Regions from separate parts of the Sellimonas sp. genome, predicted to be linked through region 2. Evidence: predicted binding sites of a transcription regulator. Region 2 holds the regulator's gene; the other holds the start of a gene.

Region 1 (10,176 bases), on a different contig from region 2:
TTTGTATTTACGGATACTTCTTCTTTCTCTTATGGCATCTGAACAGTTCATAAAAGTCTCTCCCTTCTGACAGAAATAATAGTGAATGATTCTGTAAATAGTATAGCACTTTGGGAAAAAAGATGAGTATCTTTTTATGATAAAAGGAGAATCCTATCTAAGGAGTGTATCATTTATGCAGGAGTCCGCTCAGTCTGTAAGCGGCAAACAGTAAAAGTAACAAGAGGATTACATACCCAAAATGTACATAAAAGAGAACTTGACGAAACACAAAGGACGGCAAAAAGCAGATCAGCAGGATGGCCGTAAGGGAAAGCCATTGTTTCCACCAGTTTCCGTGAAAAGGTTCTTCTTTTTCAAATGAAGTTTTCGTAATGTACCAGACAATCCCCTGGGCAAGTGCGGCGATGAAGAAAAGGCTAAGGAGTGAACCAGCGTATACCGGAAACTCCGGAAGAGAATGCTCAACCTTCCATGCGGAAGAGAAGGAAGTCAAAGCCCAGATAGGAAGAAGCACTAAAAACTCAAGAAGAACTGAGTTTACCATGTTCCATACTTTTTCTTTTCTTGTCAGAGGCGGAAGTTCGGACACGATACTGTCGCAGAATGCCTTGTAGTCAGGACCGATCACATCCTCTGTCCGAAGATTTCTTCGCTCGCCTTCGAGTATCATATTCGTGATATCCTGACGCACAATTTCTACGCGGTATTCGCTGATATCAAAGGACTTGAGATATACGACAATGTCTGTCAATATGGCCTGATTTTCTTTGGATAACTGCTTTTCCAGAAGATTGTTTTCCCGGCGCAGCTCTTTTTCATTTATTTTCATAGCGTTCCCCTCCTAAAGTATCCTGAAGCAGACAGGACACGGCGTTTGATAGCTCGTTGTAACCAGATACAAAATGGTGGAATTCTTCCATACCCTCAGCGGTAAGGGAATAATATTTCCGCTTCGGTCCCATATCGGACTGCCGGTAGGTGGCTGTGATCATCCCGTTTTTTTCCAGCCGCAGAAGAATGGGATAAATGGTTCCTTCGGTAATCTTCCCGAATCCGTACGACCCAAGCTGTTCTGAGATCTCATATCCATATGTTTCTTTCCGGCTGATGATTCCAAGAATGCAGCCTTCCAGTGTCCCTTTTAGCATTTGTGAAGAAATCATAGTGCGGCCTCCGTTTTATATAGTATTTTGCAATACAAAATACCTTTAACTATATTGTAATACAAAATACTAGAAGTGTCAATATGGATAAGTTATAATAATGGAAAGCAGCCAACGAGGAGGAAATTCTTATGAAGGAAAATAAATATGATGATGAGAAATTTTTTCAGAAATACAGTGAAATGAGCCGATCGAGATATGGACTTTCCGGAGCGGGAGAATGGGAACGATTTCGGGAAATGATGCCGGATTTTCAAGGGAAACGAGTCCTTGACCTCGGATGCGGATATGGTTGGCATTGCGCGTATGCGGCTGAGAAAGGCGCAGTATCTGTACTCGGAATCGATCTGTCGGAGAAGATGCTGGAGACAGCGCGCGAGAAGAATGCAGGGGAGATAATAGAGTACAGAAGATGCGCTATGGAAGACCTTGTGTTGGAAGAAGATTCTTTTGACGTGGTGCTGAGTTCTCTAGCTTTTCATTATGTAAAAGATTTCCCGGATCTTGTATCCAGGATCAAAGGGTGGCTTTGTTCAGGAGGAGCATTTGTCTTTTCCGTGGAACATCCGGTGTTTACAGCTTATGGAAATCAGGATTGGTATTACGGACCGGATGGAAGCATCCTGCATTTTCCGGTAGACAATTATTATTACGAAGGGAAAAGAGAGGCCGTATTTCTCGGGGAGAAAGTGACAAAATATCACAGAACGCTGACGACCTATCTGGATACACTCCTTCAAATGGGATTTTCGATAAAACGGGTGGTAGAGCCGGAGCCACCACAGAGAATGATGGAGTGGCCGGGGATGAAAGACGAGATGCGAAGACCGATGATGCTTCTTATATCTGCTGTCAAAGAATAACAGTATCCAGGAAAGTCCCGCCCCGAAGGGCGGGAGAAACAGATACCGTATCGCAAAAACAGACAAATCTGGGAAAAACAGATCACAAAATAGTGAGCAGCTCTTTGAGCGCGTGGATCTCATAGTCCGGCTGAATATCAAAATCCGGTTGGGAAAGTGCTGGATTGAACCAGACCGTCTGGATTCCGGCATTTTTTCCGCCTTTGATATCAGAGCTCAGGCTGTCTCCCACAATGACGCAAGATTCCTTTTGAAAATTTGGGATATGAGAAAAACAGTAATCAAAGTATTCCTTGAACGGTTTGTTGTACCCGATTTCTTCGGAGATAAAGAAATCCCGAAAATATCTGGAAAGCCCCGCGCTTTCGATCCGTCCTTTCTGAACGGCAGAAGTGCCGTTTGTCACGAGATAAAGCTGCCTGGAAGAGCAGAGAGTCTTCAGAATGTCTTCTGCATCGGGAAGAAAGCAGTGCCCTTGGCAAAGATAAGATTCGTAGATTTTTACAGCTTCATGTGGGGAAGCATCTGACCCGATCTCTTCGAAGAGAAGTTTATAGCGGCGAAGTTTTACCTCTTCCCGGGTAAGTTTTCCAAGCTCCAGAAGTTTCCACTGGGCAAGGTTCAGCTCGCTGTAGCGGCGGATCACGGCTTCCGACGGCTCGATGCCGAGTGAGGGAAGCGTGTGAAGAAGGGCGTTTCGTTCCGCCCAGTTAAAATCCAGAAGCGTATTGTCAAGATCGAACAAAATGATATCAAACATGGTACCACTACCTCCAAATAAAATGATCAGCGCCGGTAACGCTGAAAACAGTATAACATGATTTGACTGTGACAGGACAGACAGAAATGAAAGGAGAAATCTGCATGCTAAAGATCAGGAAAATGTATGAGAGTGATGCGGAACAGTTCTGCCGCTCTTTCTTGGAACAAGGATGGCCGCCCAAAATGGAAATCTTTCGGAATTATTATGCGGAACAGGAAAAAGGGGAAAGAGATGTCTTTGTGGCAGAGTATGAGAAGCGCCCTGTAGGCTACATTACTCTTCTTCCGCACACAAAGAGCGGACCGTTTGCAAAGCTTGGATACCCGGAATTGACGGATTTCAATGTTTTGATAGCGTATCAAAAGAGAGGGATAGGGAGCCGTATCATGGATGAAGCGGAGAAAGCGGCCAGCGCCTACGGAGATCATGTCAGCCTGGCAGTCGGCCTTCACAGTGGGTATGGGGCGGCTCAGAGGCTTTATGTGAAAAGGGGTTATATTCCAGATGGAAGCGGTGTTTGGTACAGAAACGAGATATTGAAACCGTACACAACCTGCTGCAATGACGATGATTTGATTTTATATATGAGCAAGAAGATATAAGAAAAGCAGAGGTTATGTTTTCATTTAAGGTTCACAATTCTTTCACAAAATTGTTAGCACTCAATGCTTGACAGCGCTAACAATAAGTGTTATATTACAGATAGAACAAAGGAAGGAACAAAAAAGAAAGGTTCCAAGTACGATGTTCGGAATCGACACTTCGGATTTCTCCGATAGTGCTAATAGAAAAATCAATTTGTCATGATGAAAGGAGATATGACTTATGATGATGCCTAGTATTTTTGGAGAAAACTTATTTGATGACTGGATGGATTTCCCGTTTGAGAAGGACTTTTTTGGAAGTAAAAATCCACTGTACGGAAAGAATGCAAGAAATATGATGAAGACAGATGTAAGAGAAACGGAAAATACGTATGAACTTGATGTTGACCTTCCGGGATTTAAAAAAGATGAGATCAATGCCCAGCTGAAGAACGGATATCTTACCGTTTCCGCAGAAAAAGGTCTCGATAAAGATGAGCAGGATAAAAAAGGAAACTATATTCGCCGTGAACGGTATTCAGGCAGCATGAGCAGAAGCTTTTATATCGGAGAAGGCGTGACGAAAGAAGATATTCATGCAAAATACGAAGATGGTATCCTGAAATTATCCATCCCGAAAAGAGATCATAAAACAGTAGAACAGAACAATCATATCGCTATCGAGGGATAAGTTCACAGACAGAACAGGAATAGAAACAGGCTGCAATTTATTGCCAGAGAAACGACTCTGTGGGAACCGGAAAACGGTTTGCACAGAGTCGTTTTTGCATGGCGAGAACCATGGAAAAAGCTGGACATGAGAAAAGATCTATAGTATAGTAGGGGAATGCCAGAAGCTCAGGATAGCGTGTCCTGTAGCCCGGCTGTTTATTTTATGAACAAGGAGGAAAAGAAGATGGAGAAAAAGCAGAAAAGGATACTTTTGATCGCAGCCTGTGTACTGGTAATCCTTATAGCGGCGGCCGTCATTTTGTACCAGAATTTCCGGCCAAAAGCGGAAAAAGGACAGAAAGAAGTAAGCATTACTGTGATCCATGGAGATAAAAAGGAAACATCATTTGAGTACAAGACAGACGCGGAGTACTTAAGAGAAGTGCTGGAGGAGCATGATCTGGTTAAAGGAACGGAAGGACAGTATGGACTTTTCATTACAGAAGTAGACGGAGAGAAAGCGGACGACAGTAAACAGCAGTGGTGGTGCATTACAAAAGGAGGAGAGCAGGTCAATACATCGGCGGATCAGACACCTGTCTCTGATCAAGATGAATTTGAACTCACGCTGAAGGAAGGATATTAATGAAAGATTCCGCAAAAATCAAAGTCAGGGACTATGCAATTCTGGCTGTATGCGCCGCTGTCTTGCTTGTTGTGCAGGTCGGACTGGCGTTTTTACCGAACATTGAGCTTGTATCTTTGCTTATTATGATCTATGCAAAGAGTTTTGGAAAGAAAGTTTTCTGGATCATCTATGTATTTGTGTTTCTGGAAGGGATTATCTATGGTTTCGGAATCTGGTGGATCAACTACTTGTATGTGTGGAGTATTCTGGCGGGAGTGGTACTTCTTTTAAAAAAGCAGGAGTCAATCTGGATATGGGCTTTGGTAGCTGGATTTTTCGGGCTTTTGTTTGGAGCCTTCTGTGCGATCCCATATTTTTTCGCGGGAGGGATAGGAGCAGGATTTGCCTACTGGGTGTCTGGGATTCCGTATGATATCCTCCATTGTATCGGAAATATCGTCGTCTGCATTGCCCTTTACAGGCCGATTTCCCGGATCCTTCCCAAACTGTACAAAACTGCATAAAGAGAGTTTCTGGAACAATATATATGAAACACCAGGGCCCAAGCTTTTGAAAAAAAGTTTGGCTCTGGTGTTTTTTTAGAACCAATATCTAGTGTTCTGTAGTCTCCCGGCGCAGCAGAACAGGAGTGATGACCTTATGAACAGGTTCGGCCAACGGTGTAGGTCTGCGTTTTTTTCTTTCGTTCATCTGTTCCACCAGCAGACTGACCGCTTCAAAAGCAATTTTATCAATCTGCTGTCCCACGGTACTGATGGACATGACTGCCTCACGGGAGATTGGGGAATCGTCGAAACCGACGATATAATAGTCATCCGGCAGTCTGCCGTATTTTCGTATTAAAAGATTGAGCAGCACATTTGCATTTGTATCGTTGGAGACAAAGATTCCTTTTTTCATGCCGGAATATTCGGCTTCGATTTCATCAAGTATCTCTCCCATATTCTTTTTCATTGTCTCGTACTCAGTTCCGATATCTTTGTATATAATACGCTGGTTCAGGTGTTTTTCTTCACACAGGTCGAGAAATCCTTTGATACGGCCATAAGAAGGGATGGAAGGGGAAGTACGTGTATTCAGATGGATCAGGATATCACAGCCATGTTTGGCGAGCAGGCTGGTAGCCTGGACTCCTCCCATATAGTTATCCGTGTTTACGCTGGATACATATTTGTCTTCCCTCTCGATGGTTACGATGGGAATCGGCAGATCGGCCAGCTCTCTTGAAGGGATCGTAAAACTTAGGATCAGGAGCCCTTCGATTTTATAGGCCAGCAGTTCATCGATATATTGTCTTTCTGTCTCTTTTTCCCCATTTCCGATAAATACGAGAAATTTATAGCCAAACTGTTCGTAGGTCAGCAGGATTTGGGTTAGCATTTCCAAATGGTAATGATTGTGCAGAAATGGGATTACGATGCCGATGAATTCTGTCTTTCCGCTTGCCAGAATACGGGCTACTTTATTTTCTTTGTAGTCAAGATCCACAAGTGCCTGGGCGATGATCTCCTGGTTTTTTAAAGTAAGGGAATCCGGATTGTTAAAATATCTGGAGATCGTCGTCTTGGAAAAATTTGTATATTTGGCTATATCGTCAAAAGTTATATTTTTTTTTCGGTTCATAATGCTCTCCTTTCCCAGAAACGTAAATGTATAGAAGGACGCAATTCCACGCGCCCTGTATTGAGATATGGGTAGCTCTTCATGCCAAGTATAGCAGAAAAAGGAAGAAAGAACAATAAGTAATCGGTAAAGTAACCGGTTATGTATAAAGTGTATAATGGCCTGAATAGAAAATTGTCTATCATTCACAAACTTCCTTGTTTTCCTTGACATACTGTATGTGCAATGCTATGATTGGAACATAAAGTAACCGGTTACTTAACTGGTTACATAAATTGACGAAATGATGGATGTGAGAGAAACGGAGGGAAAGCCAATGAAGAAAAAACTTGTGGCAAGGGTGCTGGCCTCAGCGCTTACAGCTGTGTTGGCAGTGACAACGCTGTCAGGCTGTACGTTTGGTTTCGCCAGCGACCCGGATGATCCAAATGAGGTGGAAGAGGAGATTCCGATTGATACTTCTATTGATACATTTGAGTATGATTCTAGTTTGAAAGGAACAAATATTTCTGTTTTGAATTCCAAAGCAGAGATCCAGACGGCCCTGGAGGAGATGGCCAAGATATTTGAGGAAAAGGCAGGGGTACATGTGGAAATCATGCCGGTAACAGATGGGGATTCTCCTTATACGAAGGTAGTCAGCCTGTACAATTCCGGAACACCGCCGACATTATCGATTTTGGATACAACAGATGTCATCGCTCTGGCCGAAGAAAAAGCGGCAGATTTGTCGAACGAAGCGTGGACAGCGGAAGCGGAAGGTTACCTAACCGAGGTAAATGGACACGTGTACAGTCTCCCTCTCTGCATTGAAGGCAGAGGAATCATTTACAATAAGTCAGCTATCGAGAAGACACTGGGAGAAGAATTTGACCCTTCAGAAATCAAAACACAGGATGATTTTGTGGAGGTGCTTGAGAAGCTGAAGAAGGCCGGAATGGAGAGACCGATTTCTCTTGCAAAGGAAGACTGGTCACTTGGAGCGCACCAGTTACAGTATGTGTACGAAACGTATGACGGAACATCCGCCGGTGCTCAGGAAGTGATCGAGATGATCAAAGACGGCGATCTGGATCTTAAGAGCTACAGCAGAATGAGCGATTTCCTGAACATGTTTGATATTCTCAAAAAATACAATGTGGCACAAAAAGACCCTCTCGGGGCGGACTACGATGAGATGGCCATCGATCTGGCAGATGGAAAAACCGCGTTTTGGTTAAACGGAAACTGGGCATGGCCAAACCTTGAGGAAGGCGGTGCAGAGACAGACGATGAATATGGCTTCCTTCCGTATTTTATGAACAACGATCCAAATGATTTTGCAAACCAGCAGATTCAGGGATCTCCGTCCAAGCAGGTTATGCTGGATGGCCAGGTGGCTTCCGAGAAAGAGCAGGCAGCGGCAAAAGAGTTTCTGAACTGGATCGTATACAGTGAAATCGGACAGCAGATGCTTGTGTATACATGTAATCTGATCCCGCCGTTCCAGAATAACCCATACGAACCGATGGACCCGCTCAGCAGAAATATTTATGAGAAGGTACAAAGCGGAGAGGCATTCAACGCATCAGCGATCGTTCCGAATGACCACTGGTCAGTGCTCGGCGCTGCAATGCAGAAATATCTGGCGGGCCGCAGTGACAGAGATGAACTGATCGAGTCTATCGAAGACTACTGGGCAGAACAGGAATAGGAAAGAAGGGGTAAAATATGAAATCAAGAAACAAAGGGAAAGATTTCTGTATGTTCGGACTGCCGGGAATGTTCTGTTTTTTCGCGGTCGTGATCGTACCGTTTATTTACGGAATATACCTGACATTTACCGACTGGGATGGGGTTTCCAAAGTAAAAAATTTTATCTGGTTTGAGAACTTTAAAGGCGTGATACGTGATAAAGAATTCTGGACATCACTGCTCCTTACTTTCAAATATGTGATCGTGGTAGTGATTCTTGTAAACGTGATCGCATTTGTGATCGCATATTTACTCACAAGAGGAATAAAAGGACAGAATTTCTTCCGGGCAGGATTTTTCACACCAAACCTGATCGGAGGTATCGTACTGGGGTATATCTGGCAGTTCGTGTTCTCCAGAGTATTTGTAAGCATCGGGGAGAGTACCGGGTGGGAAATGTTTGAGGCGTCCTGGCTTTCCGATCCGAACCTGGCGTTTGCAGCCCTGGTCCTTGTGAGCGTATGGCAGCTTTCCGGTTATATGATCCTGATTTATGTGGCAGGATTCATGGGGCTGAGTGAGGATGTAATGGAAGCGGCCAGCATCGACGGAGCGTCGGGATGGGTAAAGATGAAGAGCATTGTCCTTCCGCTTATGATGTCGTCCATCACAATCTGCCTGTTCCTCACATTGTCAAAAGCATTCATGGTTTACGATGTCAACCTTTCATTGACATCAGGAGGACCTTACGGGACAACAGAGATGGCCGCTATGCACGTGTATGAAAAGGCATTTACATCGAGACAGTTTGGCGTAGGACAGGCGGAAGCGTTGATTCTGTTTATTGTAGTAGCATGTATCAGCGGAATTCAGGTATACCTGACAAAGAAACAGGAGGTGGAAGCATAATGAAACAGACGACAATCGGAGGAACAAAGAGAAAAGCGGCAAATGCCCTGGCAATGATCGGCCTGATCATTATATTCATCGCATACATGTTTCCTTTCATCATGGTCGTGATAAACTCTCTCAAACAGAAGAGGGATATTATCAAAAGCCCGTTCTCCTGGCTGTTTACGATCAAAGGGTTGTCCTTTGACAATTTTGTAAAAGCATTTACACAGATGGATTTCCTGAATGCTTTCAAAAACTCTCTGATCGTAACGGTTACTGCGACCGTACTTGTGACGCTTCTGGCGTCAATGCTGGCATATTACATCGTGCGGAACAACAATATCGTTTCCAAGATCACATTTGCGCTGATGGTTGCATCCATGATCATTCCGTTCCAGGCAATCATGATCCCTCTGGTAAGCATCTACGGCGGTACTTTGAACATACTGAACCACAGACTGACGTTGATATTCATGCACACCGGATTTTCCATGGCCATGTCGGTATTCATGTTCCACGGATTCATCAAGGGGAATGTGCCGATTGCGTTGGAGGAAGCAGCTTACATTGATGGATGCACCCATTCACAGACATTTTTCAAGATCGTGCTTCCGCTTTTGAAGCCGATCATTTCAACGATGGTAATCCTCAATTCACTGGCGTTTTGGAATGATTACCTCCTTCCGTCACTTGTGCTGACAGATAAAAAGCTTCTGACTTTGCCGCTTTCTACATATAGTTTCTATGGTACATATTCTGCAGATTACGGAACGATCATGGCAGGACTGCTGTTATGTGTTCTCCCGATTCTCATTTTGTATATCGTCCTTCAGAAACAGATCATCGGCGGTGTTGTTGCAGGTGCAGTGAAATAGAGAAAGAAATGGTAAGAGGGTATAGCTGTGCGTACCCTCTTTTGCCTCATCACAGACAAATATAATGGAGAAATGACAGATATGAAAAAAGACAGAATACATTTAAAAGCACCGGGAAACTGGATCAACGATCCCAACGGTTTTATCTATTATAAAGGATTGTACCACCTTTTCTACCAGTATTTTCCGTATGCCCCGAAGTGGGGAACGATGCATTGGGGGCATGCAGTGAGCCCTGATCTGGTAAACTGGGAACACTGCGGGGTTGCACTTTTCCCTACTCGATACGAAGATCAAAATGGCTGTTTTTCAGGAAGTGCGGTTGAGCATGACGGCAAGATGTATCTTTATTACACCGGAGTACACTATGACGTTGTAAACCCAGAAAATATACACAAAAATCCGAATGACAG
Region 2 (10,176 bases):
CCCAGCACTTCATAGTAGTCTCTTTTTGCCTCTGCCATAACCGTTACCTTCCCTTTCTGCTGTTGCGCAAATAATGCGCAGCGTGCGGAAAAGGAAGGTTCTATCCTTCCTCATCCCGCACCCAGCGCAATGTTTTATTTCGTCTGATTATACTTCTTTATAATCTCCGTCTACTACGTCATCGTATCCTTCCGGTGTCGGACCTGCCTGATCTGTTCCCTGCGGTCCTGCCTGAGGTCCTGCCTGATTCTGCTGATTTACCTGCTCATACATCTTTGCAAAGAGCTGCTGAGAACTTTCCATAACTTTTTCTTTTGCAGCTTTGATCTCTGCGATCTGAGCTTCTGTGATGTCTTCTGCATTTGGATATTTTGCAAGAACATCTTTCAGTGCCTGGACATCTGCTTCCACTGCAGATTTTCCGGATGCATCGATCTTATCTCCTACATCTTTCAGAGCTTTTTCTGTCTGGAATACGATCGCATCTGCTTCGTTCTTTGTATCTACCGCTTCTTTGCGTTTCTTGTCTGCTGCTTCGAATTCAGCTGCCTCTTTGACAGCTTTTTCGATATCTGCATCAGACATATTGGAGCCTGCTGTGATTGTAATGTGCTGTTCTTTTCCTGTTCCAAGATCTTTTGCGGATACATTTACGATACCGTTTGCATCGATATCGAATGTAACTTCGATCTGCGGGATTCCGCGTGGTGCCGGCGGGATTCCGTCCAGTCTGAACTGGCCGAGAGACTTGTTGTCTCTTGCAAACTGTCTTTCGCCCTGTACAACGTTGATATCAACTGCTGTCTGGTTATCTGCCGCTGTTGAGAAGATCTGGCTCTTCTTTGTCGGGATCGTTGTATTTCTTTCAATCAGTCTTGTAGCAACACCGCCCATTGTCTCGATGGAAAGGGACAGCGGTGTAACGTCCAGAAGAAGGATGTCGCCTGCGCCTGCATCTCCGGAAAGTTTACCACCCTGGATAGATGCTCCAAGTGCAACACATTCATCCGGGTTTAAGGACTTGCTTGGTTCTTTTCCTGTGAGCTGTCTTACTTTGTCCTGTACAGCCGGGATACGTGTGGAACCACCTACAAGAAGTACCTGGCCAAGGTCTGACGGACGAAGTCCTGCGTCGGAGAGTGCTCTTTGTACTGGTTCTGCTGTTCTTTCTACAAGATCGCTTGTAAGTTCATCGAACTTCGCTCTTGTAAGATCCATATCAAAGTGCTTCGGTCCTTCTGCTGTTGCAGTGATGAACGGAAGGTTGATGTTTGTTGTCGTTGCAGAAGAAAGTTCTTTCTTCGCTTTTTCTGCTGCTTCTTTCAGTCTCTGGAGCGCCATCTTGTCTCCGGAGAGATCTACGCCTTCTTTTGCCTTGAAATCAGCCAGCATGTAATCTGTGATCTTCTGGTCAAAGTCGTCTCCGCCGAGTTTGTTATCTCCGGCTGTGGAAAGTACTTCAATGACACCATCTCCGATATCGATGATGGAAACGTCGAATGTACCGCCTCCAAGGTCATATACCATGATCTTCTGTTCTTTTTCGTTGTCAAGTCCGTACGCAAGGGCTGCTGCTGTCGGTTCGTTGATGATACGTTTTACATCAAGACCTGCGATCTTACCTGCGTCTTTTGTTGCCTGACGCTGAGCATCGTTGAAATATGCCGGAACTGTGATGACAGCTTCCGTTACTTTTTCTCCAAGGTATCCTTCTGCGTCTGCTTTCAGTTTCTGAAGGATCATCGCGGAAATTTCCTGCGGAGAGTACATCTTTCCATCGATGTTTTCTTTTTCGTTTGTACCCATCTTCCTCTTGATGGAAGAGATCGTCTTATCTGCGTTTGTGACTGCCTGACGTTTTGCAGGTTCGCCAACGAGACGTTCTCCTGTCTTTGTAAATGCAACAACGGATGGAGTTGTTCTGGCTCCTTCTGTATTCGCGATAACGGTCGGCTGTCCACCTTCCATTACAGCAACACAACTGTTTGTTGTACCTAAGTCAATACCAATGATTTTGCCCATAATGAATTCCTCCTGATTTATTATTAAAATTTGTTAGTTTGCTACTTTTACCATACTGTGTCTTACAACAGATTCGCGGTACATGTATCCTTTCTGGAATTCCTCTACCACGATGTTTTCTCCGGCTTCTTCGTCTTCCACATGCATTACCGCATTATGGAAATCCGGATTAAACTCCTGTCCTAACGCTTCGATTTGTTTCACACCGGCATCTTCCAGTGTCTTCATCAACTGTTTGTATACTTTATCCATGCCGTCCACAAACGGATCTTTGCGTTTTTCTTCATCTACGCTCTGGAATCCGCGTTCGAAGTTATCGATGACCGGAAGGATCTTTTCGATAATATCCTTCGCCCCGATCTCGTACATGGCGGATTTTTCTTTCTCCGTGCGCTTCCGGTAGTTGTCAAATTCTGCCATCTGCCTTGTGAGTTTGTCTGTCAGATCTTCGATTTTTTCATCTTTCGGATCTTTTTTATTTTTCTTTTTAAAGAAGCTTTTTTTCTCTTTCTTTTCTTCGGCTTCCTGCTCTGTCTCCGCCTCGCTGTCCATTTCCGGATTTTCTTTCGTCACATCCTCGTCGGCTGCTTCGGCGTTTGTTTCTTCCGCCTGCTTCTTCGCTTCCTCTACTGCTTCTTTTACCATTTCTTCTTGATTTTTATGTTCGTCCACCAGGATACCACCTTTCTGTTCTTTCTATTCTTTTCTATGAAATATCGTATCCAGCTCATTCTGCAATGTTTTGAGGGTATCCATGACATGCTCGTAATCCATCCGTTTCGGACCGATGATACCGATCGTCCCCTGCATGCCTTCCCCTAATTCATAGGTGGCTGTCACGACACTGCAGTCTTTCATGTTCTGTACCGGGGTCTCGTTTCCGATATATACCTGTATCCCTTTGTTCTCACTGGAAAGCGTCTGCGTGACCAGTTCGGAAAGCTGCTGTTTTTCCTCAAAGGCACTGATGATCTCCTGCGCACTCTGCTTGTCGGAAAGTTCCGGGTATCGGAAAATATTCGTCGCGCCGCTGGTGTAGATCTCCATATCCTGGTCAAGCTGGATGACATTTGCAACCGCATCCAGAACATCGCTGATGACTCCGCTGTGTATGCCTGCCTGTTCTTTGAGCTTTGCAATCAGCCCCAGAGTGATCTGATCGATGGACATCCCATTGAGCGTGGTGTTCAAAAGCATGTTGAGCTTTAAAAGAGTCTCATTGTTCAGCATCTGATCCACTTCCAGGATCTGGTTTTTCACAATGTTTCCTTCCAGCACGATGACTGCGATGAGCTGCTCTTCATCCACCTGGGAAAGCTGGATAAACTTCAGCTTGTTTCTCGTGCTGACCGGCGCTGAGACCATCGTCGCATAATTGGTGCTGTTTGCCAGCACTTTTGCCGCCTGCTTCAACAGCTGATCCATCTTATCAGCCTTCTTCAGCATCTGTTCCTTGATCTCGGTTACTTCCTGCTCCTTTTCCAGCATCAGCATATCCACATAAAGCCGGTAACCCTTATCTGACGGGATCCGCCCCGCCGAGGTGTGAGGCTGAACGATGTATCCAAGCTCTTCCAGATCTGCCATCTCGTTCCGTATCGTTGCAGAACTCAGATTCAAATCCGTATATTTGGAAATCGTCCTGGAACCTACGGGATCCCCCGTCTCCAGGTAGTTCTGAATGACCGCTTTTAAAATCTTCAGTTTTCTCTCACTCAGTTCCTGGATCGCTTCCATCTCGTCTGCCTCCTTCGATGTTATTAGCACTCATGTATTTCGAGTGCTAACATCTACGGTTATTAATGTAACACTCCTACCCACTTTTGTCAACACTGATTCTGAAAATTTTTATGTCTTCCACGCGCAAAAAAAAGAATCCCGGGCACAGGATTCTTTTCTCTGTCTTATGACGTTATTCAATTCTTCTTCTGAGGTTCTGCATCTTTTCATCCGTCGCAGCGATCGTCTCCGCGCACTCTTTTAACTCCTGGATCAGTGTGTCATGCTCAGGCACGTTTTTTTTGTATTTGATCTGGTGCTCCAGGCTTGCCCAGAAATCCATTGCAACCGTACGGATCTGCACTTCCACCCGCATAGGCTTTTTACAGTCTGAGAAAAATACAGGGATCTCCACTATCATGTGATAGCTTCTGTAGCCGTTTGGCTTCGGGTTTTTGATATAATCTTTGACTGCAACTACCGTGATGTCGTCCTGGCATGTCAGCATGTTCGCCACTTTGTAGATATCATCAATGAACGGACAGATCACACGAATACCGGCCACATCATTTAAATTTTTCTCAATGGCTTCCACCGTGACGGGGAGACCCATTCTTCCGAGTTTCTCTGCGATGCTTACCGGTTTCTTGATCCGGCTTTGAATACTTTCGATGGGATTTCTGTCTCCGTATAAGGAAAGCTCATCATCCAGCACCTGAAGTTTTGTCGTGACTTCCCGGATGGCGGATCGGTACCTCATCATAAGGGTGTTAAAACTCATGAGACGTTCCACCGTCTCTTCTTCATTCTCTCCGCCCAAAAATTCTTTTACCAGTTCTTTTTGATTGTTTTCTTCTTTTGTCATTGTCTGTTCCATACCTTTTACGTAATATTTTCTGTCAAAAAATCTCTTTACCTGATAAAATTTGTCCTGGACGGGGATTCTTTTTCCGGAAGCCCGTATGCCTCTTTTCCGAGGGCGATGCTCTTCATTAGAAATGCCATATTCCGCGCCAGTGTCCGCATGATCTGCAGACCCTCTTCATCCTGAAGCGCTTCCCCCTGGGCGCTTCCGTGGATGCTGTTCCAGTACTGTCCGGATGCCACAGGCATGCCGCTGATAGTAAAATATTTGTTCAGCTCGTCAAAAGTGGAGGAAAGTCCGCCTCTTCTGGCTGTCGCCACAGCCGCGCCAACTTTCATCGTCTTGTCAAACGGTGTGCTGTAGAAAAGTCGATCCAGAAAAGCGATCAGCGTCGCATTGGCTGAAGCGTAGTATACCGGACTTCCTACTACAAGCCCGTCACATTTCTCAAATTTCGCTGCTGTCTCGTTGACAAGATCGTCAAACACACATTTTCCATTTTTTCGGCAGGAAGCACATCCGATACATCCGCGGATGGCCTGATTTCCCACCTGGATGATTTCTGTCTCGATTCCTTCTTGAGCAAATATCTTTTCCATCTCCTGCAGAGCAATGTAGGTATTTCCCTTCGTGTGAGGACTTCCGTTTACAAGCAATACTTTCATTTCTTCTTTTCCTCCTTTTTTCTTTTCTCTGGTGTCTGTCAAAGACAACCTCTTATATATTGAGAAGTCCCACCGAGACCAACACGACGGCATATACTGCCCACTGTCGTTTTGTAAGCCGCTCGTCAAATACAAACACACCCACCACTCCGATGATGACCATAGCTGCAATACTGTACATTGGATAGGCTATAAATGCAGGAATATCTGCCAAAGCGTCCAACAAAAAACGGGCTGAAAAATAGTTTGGGATCCCGATAAGACACCCGTAAATCACATCTGACTTTCCGATTTTCTCTTTTTTTTGAATCACAAGCACTCCGCACACAAGGCCGGATATTAAAAAAGACAGAACCAAATATAAATCGCTGAGCTCCGCTTTTCCGTATGTATCGTAAAATTTGGCCATGGAATCGCCAACCCCGCCTCCAAGCAACAGGAGCAAAAGTCCTCCCACAGACTCTCCGCCAACGCGTCTGCGTCTTTTCTCTTTTGTCTGTGGTATTTTCTCCAGGTTGAGAAACAGGATTACCGCCACAGAGAGAAAGATCCCGATATACTGTGTGACACCTGGCTGCTCTCCAAACCACAGTACTCCAATAGCCGTCGGGACAATGACCCCAAGTTTCATAAACGTGGAAGACAAGATAACTCCGTTTTTCTCTATATTCCACTGTAAAAGAAGAAACGCTGCAACATAAAGAATTCCTGTCAAAATGCCGAATCCCATTACGTACATCATGCCAACGTCACTCATATTGTTTGCCATATCCGGGGAAGTCGTCAGTCCTGAGATGATACATGCCGTATAATTTATCAAAAGTAATCCATACCGGCTTTTACAGTGATCTTTACTGGCCCGCATGAAAACAGATACTCCTGCGCTGCATAGAATCGCCAAAATAAGAGAAAACAATTCTCTACCTCCTCCCTACTCCTCCTGAAGGAACTGCGCCATGACATAGTTGCTCACGTCGATGCCCCTTTCTGTGAGAAAGATCCGCCCATCCGAGCATTGTAAAAGCTTTTGCTGCTGGAGCGTTTTGATCTGCTCCCCATAGATCTTTCGGGGCGTGATTCCAAATGTTTTCTCAAATACGTCTTCCCGTACTCCTTCCATCATGCGAAGTCCCAGAAAAAAGAATTCCTCTTCCGCCTCTTTTTTGCTGACTTTGTGCCAGTCCTCCCTCTGGATACGTTTCTTTTCTTCCGATGTCCGGTTATCCTGAAGCCAGAGTTTGGTATACGCTTCCCTGTCTCTTAGATTGGAAAAGCGTGCCCCTTCAAAGAAAGAAGCCGCTCCCACACCAAATCCCAGATACGGCGTGCGGTTCCAGTATCCGATATTATGTCTGCAAGCAAATCCTTCCTTTGCATAATTGGAAATTTCGTACCGCTCATAGCCATATTCTTTCAGAAAACGCTTTGTCTCTTCGTACATTGCCCGGTCGGTATCCTCGTCGGGAACAGGCGGATGTCCGCCACTATCTCGTCCCTCTCCGTACCAATTCCAAAACAGCGTCCCTTCTTCTATAATCAGGCTGTAGGCTGATATGTGCTCCGGTTTGAGGGCCGTGACTTTTTTCAGCGTCTCCCGATAGCTCTCCATCGTCTGCCCCGGGACAGCAGACATCAGATCCACATTGATATTGTCAAACCCTGCATTTCTTGCCGCCTGATATGTCTCCACGAAGTCCCGGTACGTGTGGATTCTCCCAAGGATAGCAAGCTCCTTGTCATCGGCCGACTGAAGGCCGATGCTCAGGCGGTTCACTCCTGCATCCAGGTACCCTCTCATCTTGCCGGCCTCTGCCGTTCCCGGATTTTGCTCCATTGTGATCTCGGCCTTCTTTTCCAGTTGAAAGACTGCCTTCACTGTATCGAGAATCTCACTGATCTCTTCCGGTTCCAGTATTGATGGGGTGCCCCCTCCGAAAAACACACTCTGGACGAGATACCCTTTTGCATCCTCACGGCAGCTTTTGATCTCTTTTTTAAGCGCCTGCACATACCGTCTTCTCTCTTCCTCCCCGGCCGGGCCGGAAAGGAAATCGCAGTATGCACATTTCTTTACACAAAATGGAATATGGATATAAATCTCCAGTTTTTTCATCTTATCTGTCATCAAGTTTCAACACACTCATAAACGCCTTCTGAGGAATCTCCACATTTCCTACCTGGCGCATTCTCTTCTTTCCTTCCTTCTGTTTTTCCAGAAGTTTTTTCTTTCTTGTGATATCTCCGCCGTAGCACTTGGCAAGGACGTCTTTTCTCATGGCTCTTACCGTCTCTCTGGCGATGATCTTTCCGCCTACTGCCGCCTGGATCGGGATTTCAAAAAGCTGTCTTGGTATCTCTTCTTTGAGCTTTTCACACATCTTCCGTCCGCGCTCGTACGCACTTCCCTCAAACACGATGAAGGAGAGGGCATCTACTTCTTCTTTATTGACAAGAATATCCAGCTTCACGAGGGATGACTCTTTGTATCCGAGCATCTCATAGTCAAAGGATGCATATCCTCTGGATCTTGATTTCAGTGCGTCGAAGAAATCGTAAATAATTTCATTGAGCGGCAGGTAATAGTGGAGCACTGCTCTTGTGGCCTCGATATACTCCATACCCTGATACTCTCCACGCCGCTCCTGACAAAGATCCATGATGGCGCCGATATACTCGGAGGTAACCATGATTTCCGCCTTTACCATCGGTTCTTCCATATATTCGATCTCAGTCGGTTCCGGCAGATTGGAAGGGTTGGTCAGATCGATGACTTCTCCGTTCGTCTTATGCACTTTGTAGATAACGCTCGGCGCCGTCGTGACAAGATCCAGGTTATATTCCCGCTCAAGTCTCTCCTGGATGATCTCCAGATGAAGAAGTCCCAGGAAGCCGCAGCGGAATCCAAATCCCAGAGCGATGGATGTCTCCGGCTCAAACTGAAGGGCTGCATCATTTAACTGCAGCTTTTCAAGCGCATCACGAAGATCCGGATACTTTGCCCCGTCTGCAGGGTACATTCCGCAGTACACCATCGGGTTTACCTTCTTGTATCCAGGCAAAGGCGCTTTACACGGGTTCTCCGCGTTTGTCACAGTATCTCCCACCCGTGCCTCTTTCACGTTTTTAATGCTGGCTGTAAGATATCCTACCATCCCGGCGCTTAATTCCTCGCACGGTATGAACTGTCCTGCCCCGAAATATCCTACTTCCACAACTTCCATCTTCGCTCCGGTGGCCATCATCTTGATCGGTGTTCCTTTTCGCACTGTTCCTTCTTTGATCCGGCAAAATACGATAACTCCTTTGTAAGAGTCGTATACCGAGTCGAAGATCAGTGCCTGGAGCGGAGCTTCCGGATCACCTGTCGGCGCCGGGATCTTGTGGACGATCTCTTCCAGTACTTCCTCAATATTCAATCCAGTCTTCGCAGAAATCCGCGGTGCATCCTGAGCTTCGATACCGATCACGTCCTCGATCTCTTCGATTACCCGTTCCGGATCTGCACTTGGCAGATCGATCTTATTGATGACCGGGAACACATCCAGATCATGATCCAGTGCAAGGTAGACGTTGGCCAGTGTCTGGGCCTCCACACCCTGAGCGGCATCCACTACAAGTATAGCACCGTCGCAGGCTGCAAGACTTCTGGATACTTCATAGTTAAAATCCACATGCCCTGGTGTATCGATGAGATTGAAAATATACTCTTCCCCGTCTTTTGCCTTATATACGATCCGGACTGCCTGGGATTTGATCGTAATCCCTCTTTCCCGCTCCAGATCCATGTTGTCGAGCACCTGGGACTGCATCTCCCGGCTCGTGAGAAGTCCGGTCTTCTCGATGATACGGTCTGCAAGCGTCGATTTTCCGTGGTCAATATGCGCAATAATACAAAAATTCCTGATGTGTTTCTGATCTATTCCTGACAATATTTCTTCCTCCATTTTCCGTTTTCTGTCTTTGTATGCAAAGTCAGCTTGTGTATTGTATGATAAGCAGTTCTACCGCCATGGTATCGGACAGCTTTCCTGTCTTTACATCCGTCTCCGTCCCGGCGCAATCCTCAAGTATCCGGCGAAGCTCTTTTTCTGTAAAACGCTGCCCCTGCGCCAGATATTTTCCCACAGCAAAAGGCGGTACTTTCACTTTCTGGGCGATTTCTTTTTTCCCATATCCTCTTTTCAGGAGATCGCATGTCTCCATGAGAATCCTAAACTGCCTGGCCATGAGATATAAAATCCGCATAGGCGGCTCTTTCAAAGCCAGAAGATCATAATAATAACTAAGAGCCCTCCTCTGCTTTTTTTCAGCCACAGCGTTGACCATGTCAAAAATCTGATTGTCGATGTGAGTTGTGCAGACTGCCTCGATATCTTCCATGGTAATCTCCGGCTTTTCCAGGGTATAACAAAAAAGTTTTTCCAGTTCCCCGTGGATATTCTCCATATCGTCCCCCACCTTGGCAAGAAAATATGTGGCAGAAGACTGGCTGATCTGTTTTCCTTCTTTTTTGATCATTCCAAGAACCCATCTAAGCAGCGTATTGGCATCCTGTCGGCCAAGCTCTACCGTTCTTCCTTTGTCTTTGACGGCTTTGTAAAGCTTTCCTCTCTTGTCCACTTCACTCTCCACAAAAACAAAATACGTCGTCTCCGGCATCGTTTTGATATAATCGGCAAGGGCCTGAGATGCCGATTTGAAAAAGCCGGTATCTTCCATGACAATGAGTCTTCGCGGCGCAAAAAAAGGCATCGTCTCCGCCAGATCGATGATCTCCTTTACGTCCGCCTCTTTCCCTTCATAATATCGGTAATTCATCGTATCCCCGCCCGGAAGCATAGCTTCAGAGAGCCTATCTTTATACTGTTTCTTTAGATAGCTCTCTTCGCCATACAATAAATACAC

The links. The regulator HrcA, encoded in region 2, represses chaperone genes, less so after heat shock. The targets are predictions, from matches to a motif close to TGTTAGCACTCNNNNNNNNNGAGTGCTAACA.
Region 1: a site for HrcA is predicted at 3,446-3,476, ahead of ACLROL_RS06410 (Hsp20/alpha crystallin family protein). Genes of this name have one in related genera too.

What each region holds. Positions count from the first base shown of each region.
Region 1 covers NZ_JBKSWG010000012.1:19,569-29,744, forward strand. Annotated here, with positions in the region: gene ACLROL_RS06380 (nitroreductase family protein) at 1-51, opposite strand, end outside; gene ACLROL_RS06385 (hypothetical protein) at 170-832, opposite strand; gene ACLROL_RS06390 (PadR family transcriptional regulator) at 819-1,166, opposite strand; gene ACLROL_RS06395 (class I SAM-dependent methyltransferase) at 1,298-2,029, shown strand; gene ACLROL_RS06400 (YjjG family noncanonical pyrimidine nucleotidase) at 2,112-2,789, opposite strand; gene ACLROL_RS06405 (GNAT family N-acetyltransferase) at 2,894-3,394, shown strand; gene ACLROL_RS06410 (Hsp20/alpha crystallin family protein) at 3,618-4,067, shown strand; gene ACLROL_RS06415 (DUF4430 domain-containing protein) at 4,293-4,694, shown strand; gene ACLROL_RS06420 (hypothetical protein) at 4,694-5,200, shown strand; gene ACLROL_RS06425 (LacI family DNA-binding transcriptional regulator) at 5,289-6,320, opposite strand; gene ACLROL_RS06430 (ABC transporter substrate-binding protein) at 6,637-8,013, shown strand; gene ACLROL_RS06435 (carbohydrate ABC transporter permease) at 8,031-8,903, shown strand; gene ACLROL_RS06440 (carbohydrate ABC transporter permease) at 8,903-9,763, shown strand; gene ACLROL_RS06445 (glycoside hydrolase family 32 protein) at 9,845-10,176, shown strand, end outside.
Region 2 covers NZ_JBKSWG010000001.1:132,561-142,736, reverse strand. Annotated here, with positions in the region: gene dnaJ (molecular chaperone DnaJ) at 1-38, opposite strand, end outside; gene dnaK (molecular chaperone DnaK) at 148-2,022, opposite strand; gene grpE (nucleotide exchange factor GrpE) at 2,056-2,667, opposite strand; gene hrcA (heat-inducible transcriptional repressor HrcA) at 2,719-3,759, opposite strand; gene ACLROL_RS00580 (GTP pyrophosphokinase family protein) at 3,935-4,618, opposite strand; gene ACLROL_RS00575 (flavodoxin family protein) at 4,654-5,271, opposite strand; gene ACLROL_RS00570 (hypothetical protein) at 5,324-6,172, opposite strand; gene hemW (radical SAM family heme chaperone HemW) at 6,203-7,396, opposite strand; gene lepA (translation elongation factor 4) at 7,386-9,200, opposite strand; gene holA (DNA polymerase III subunit delta) at 9,244-10,176, opposite strand, start outside.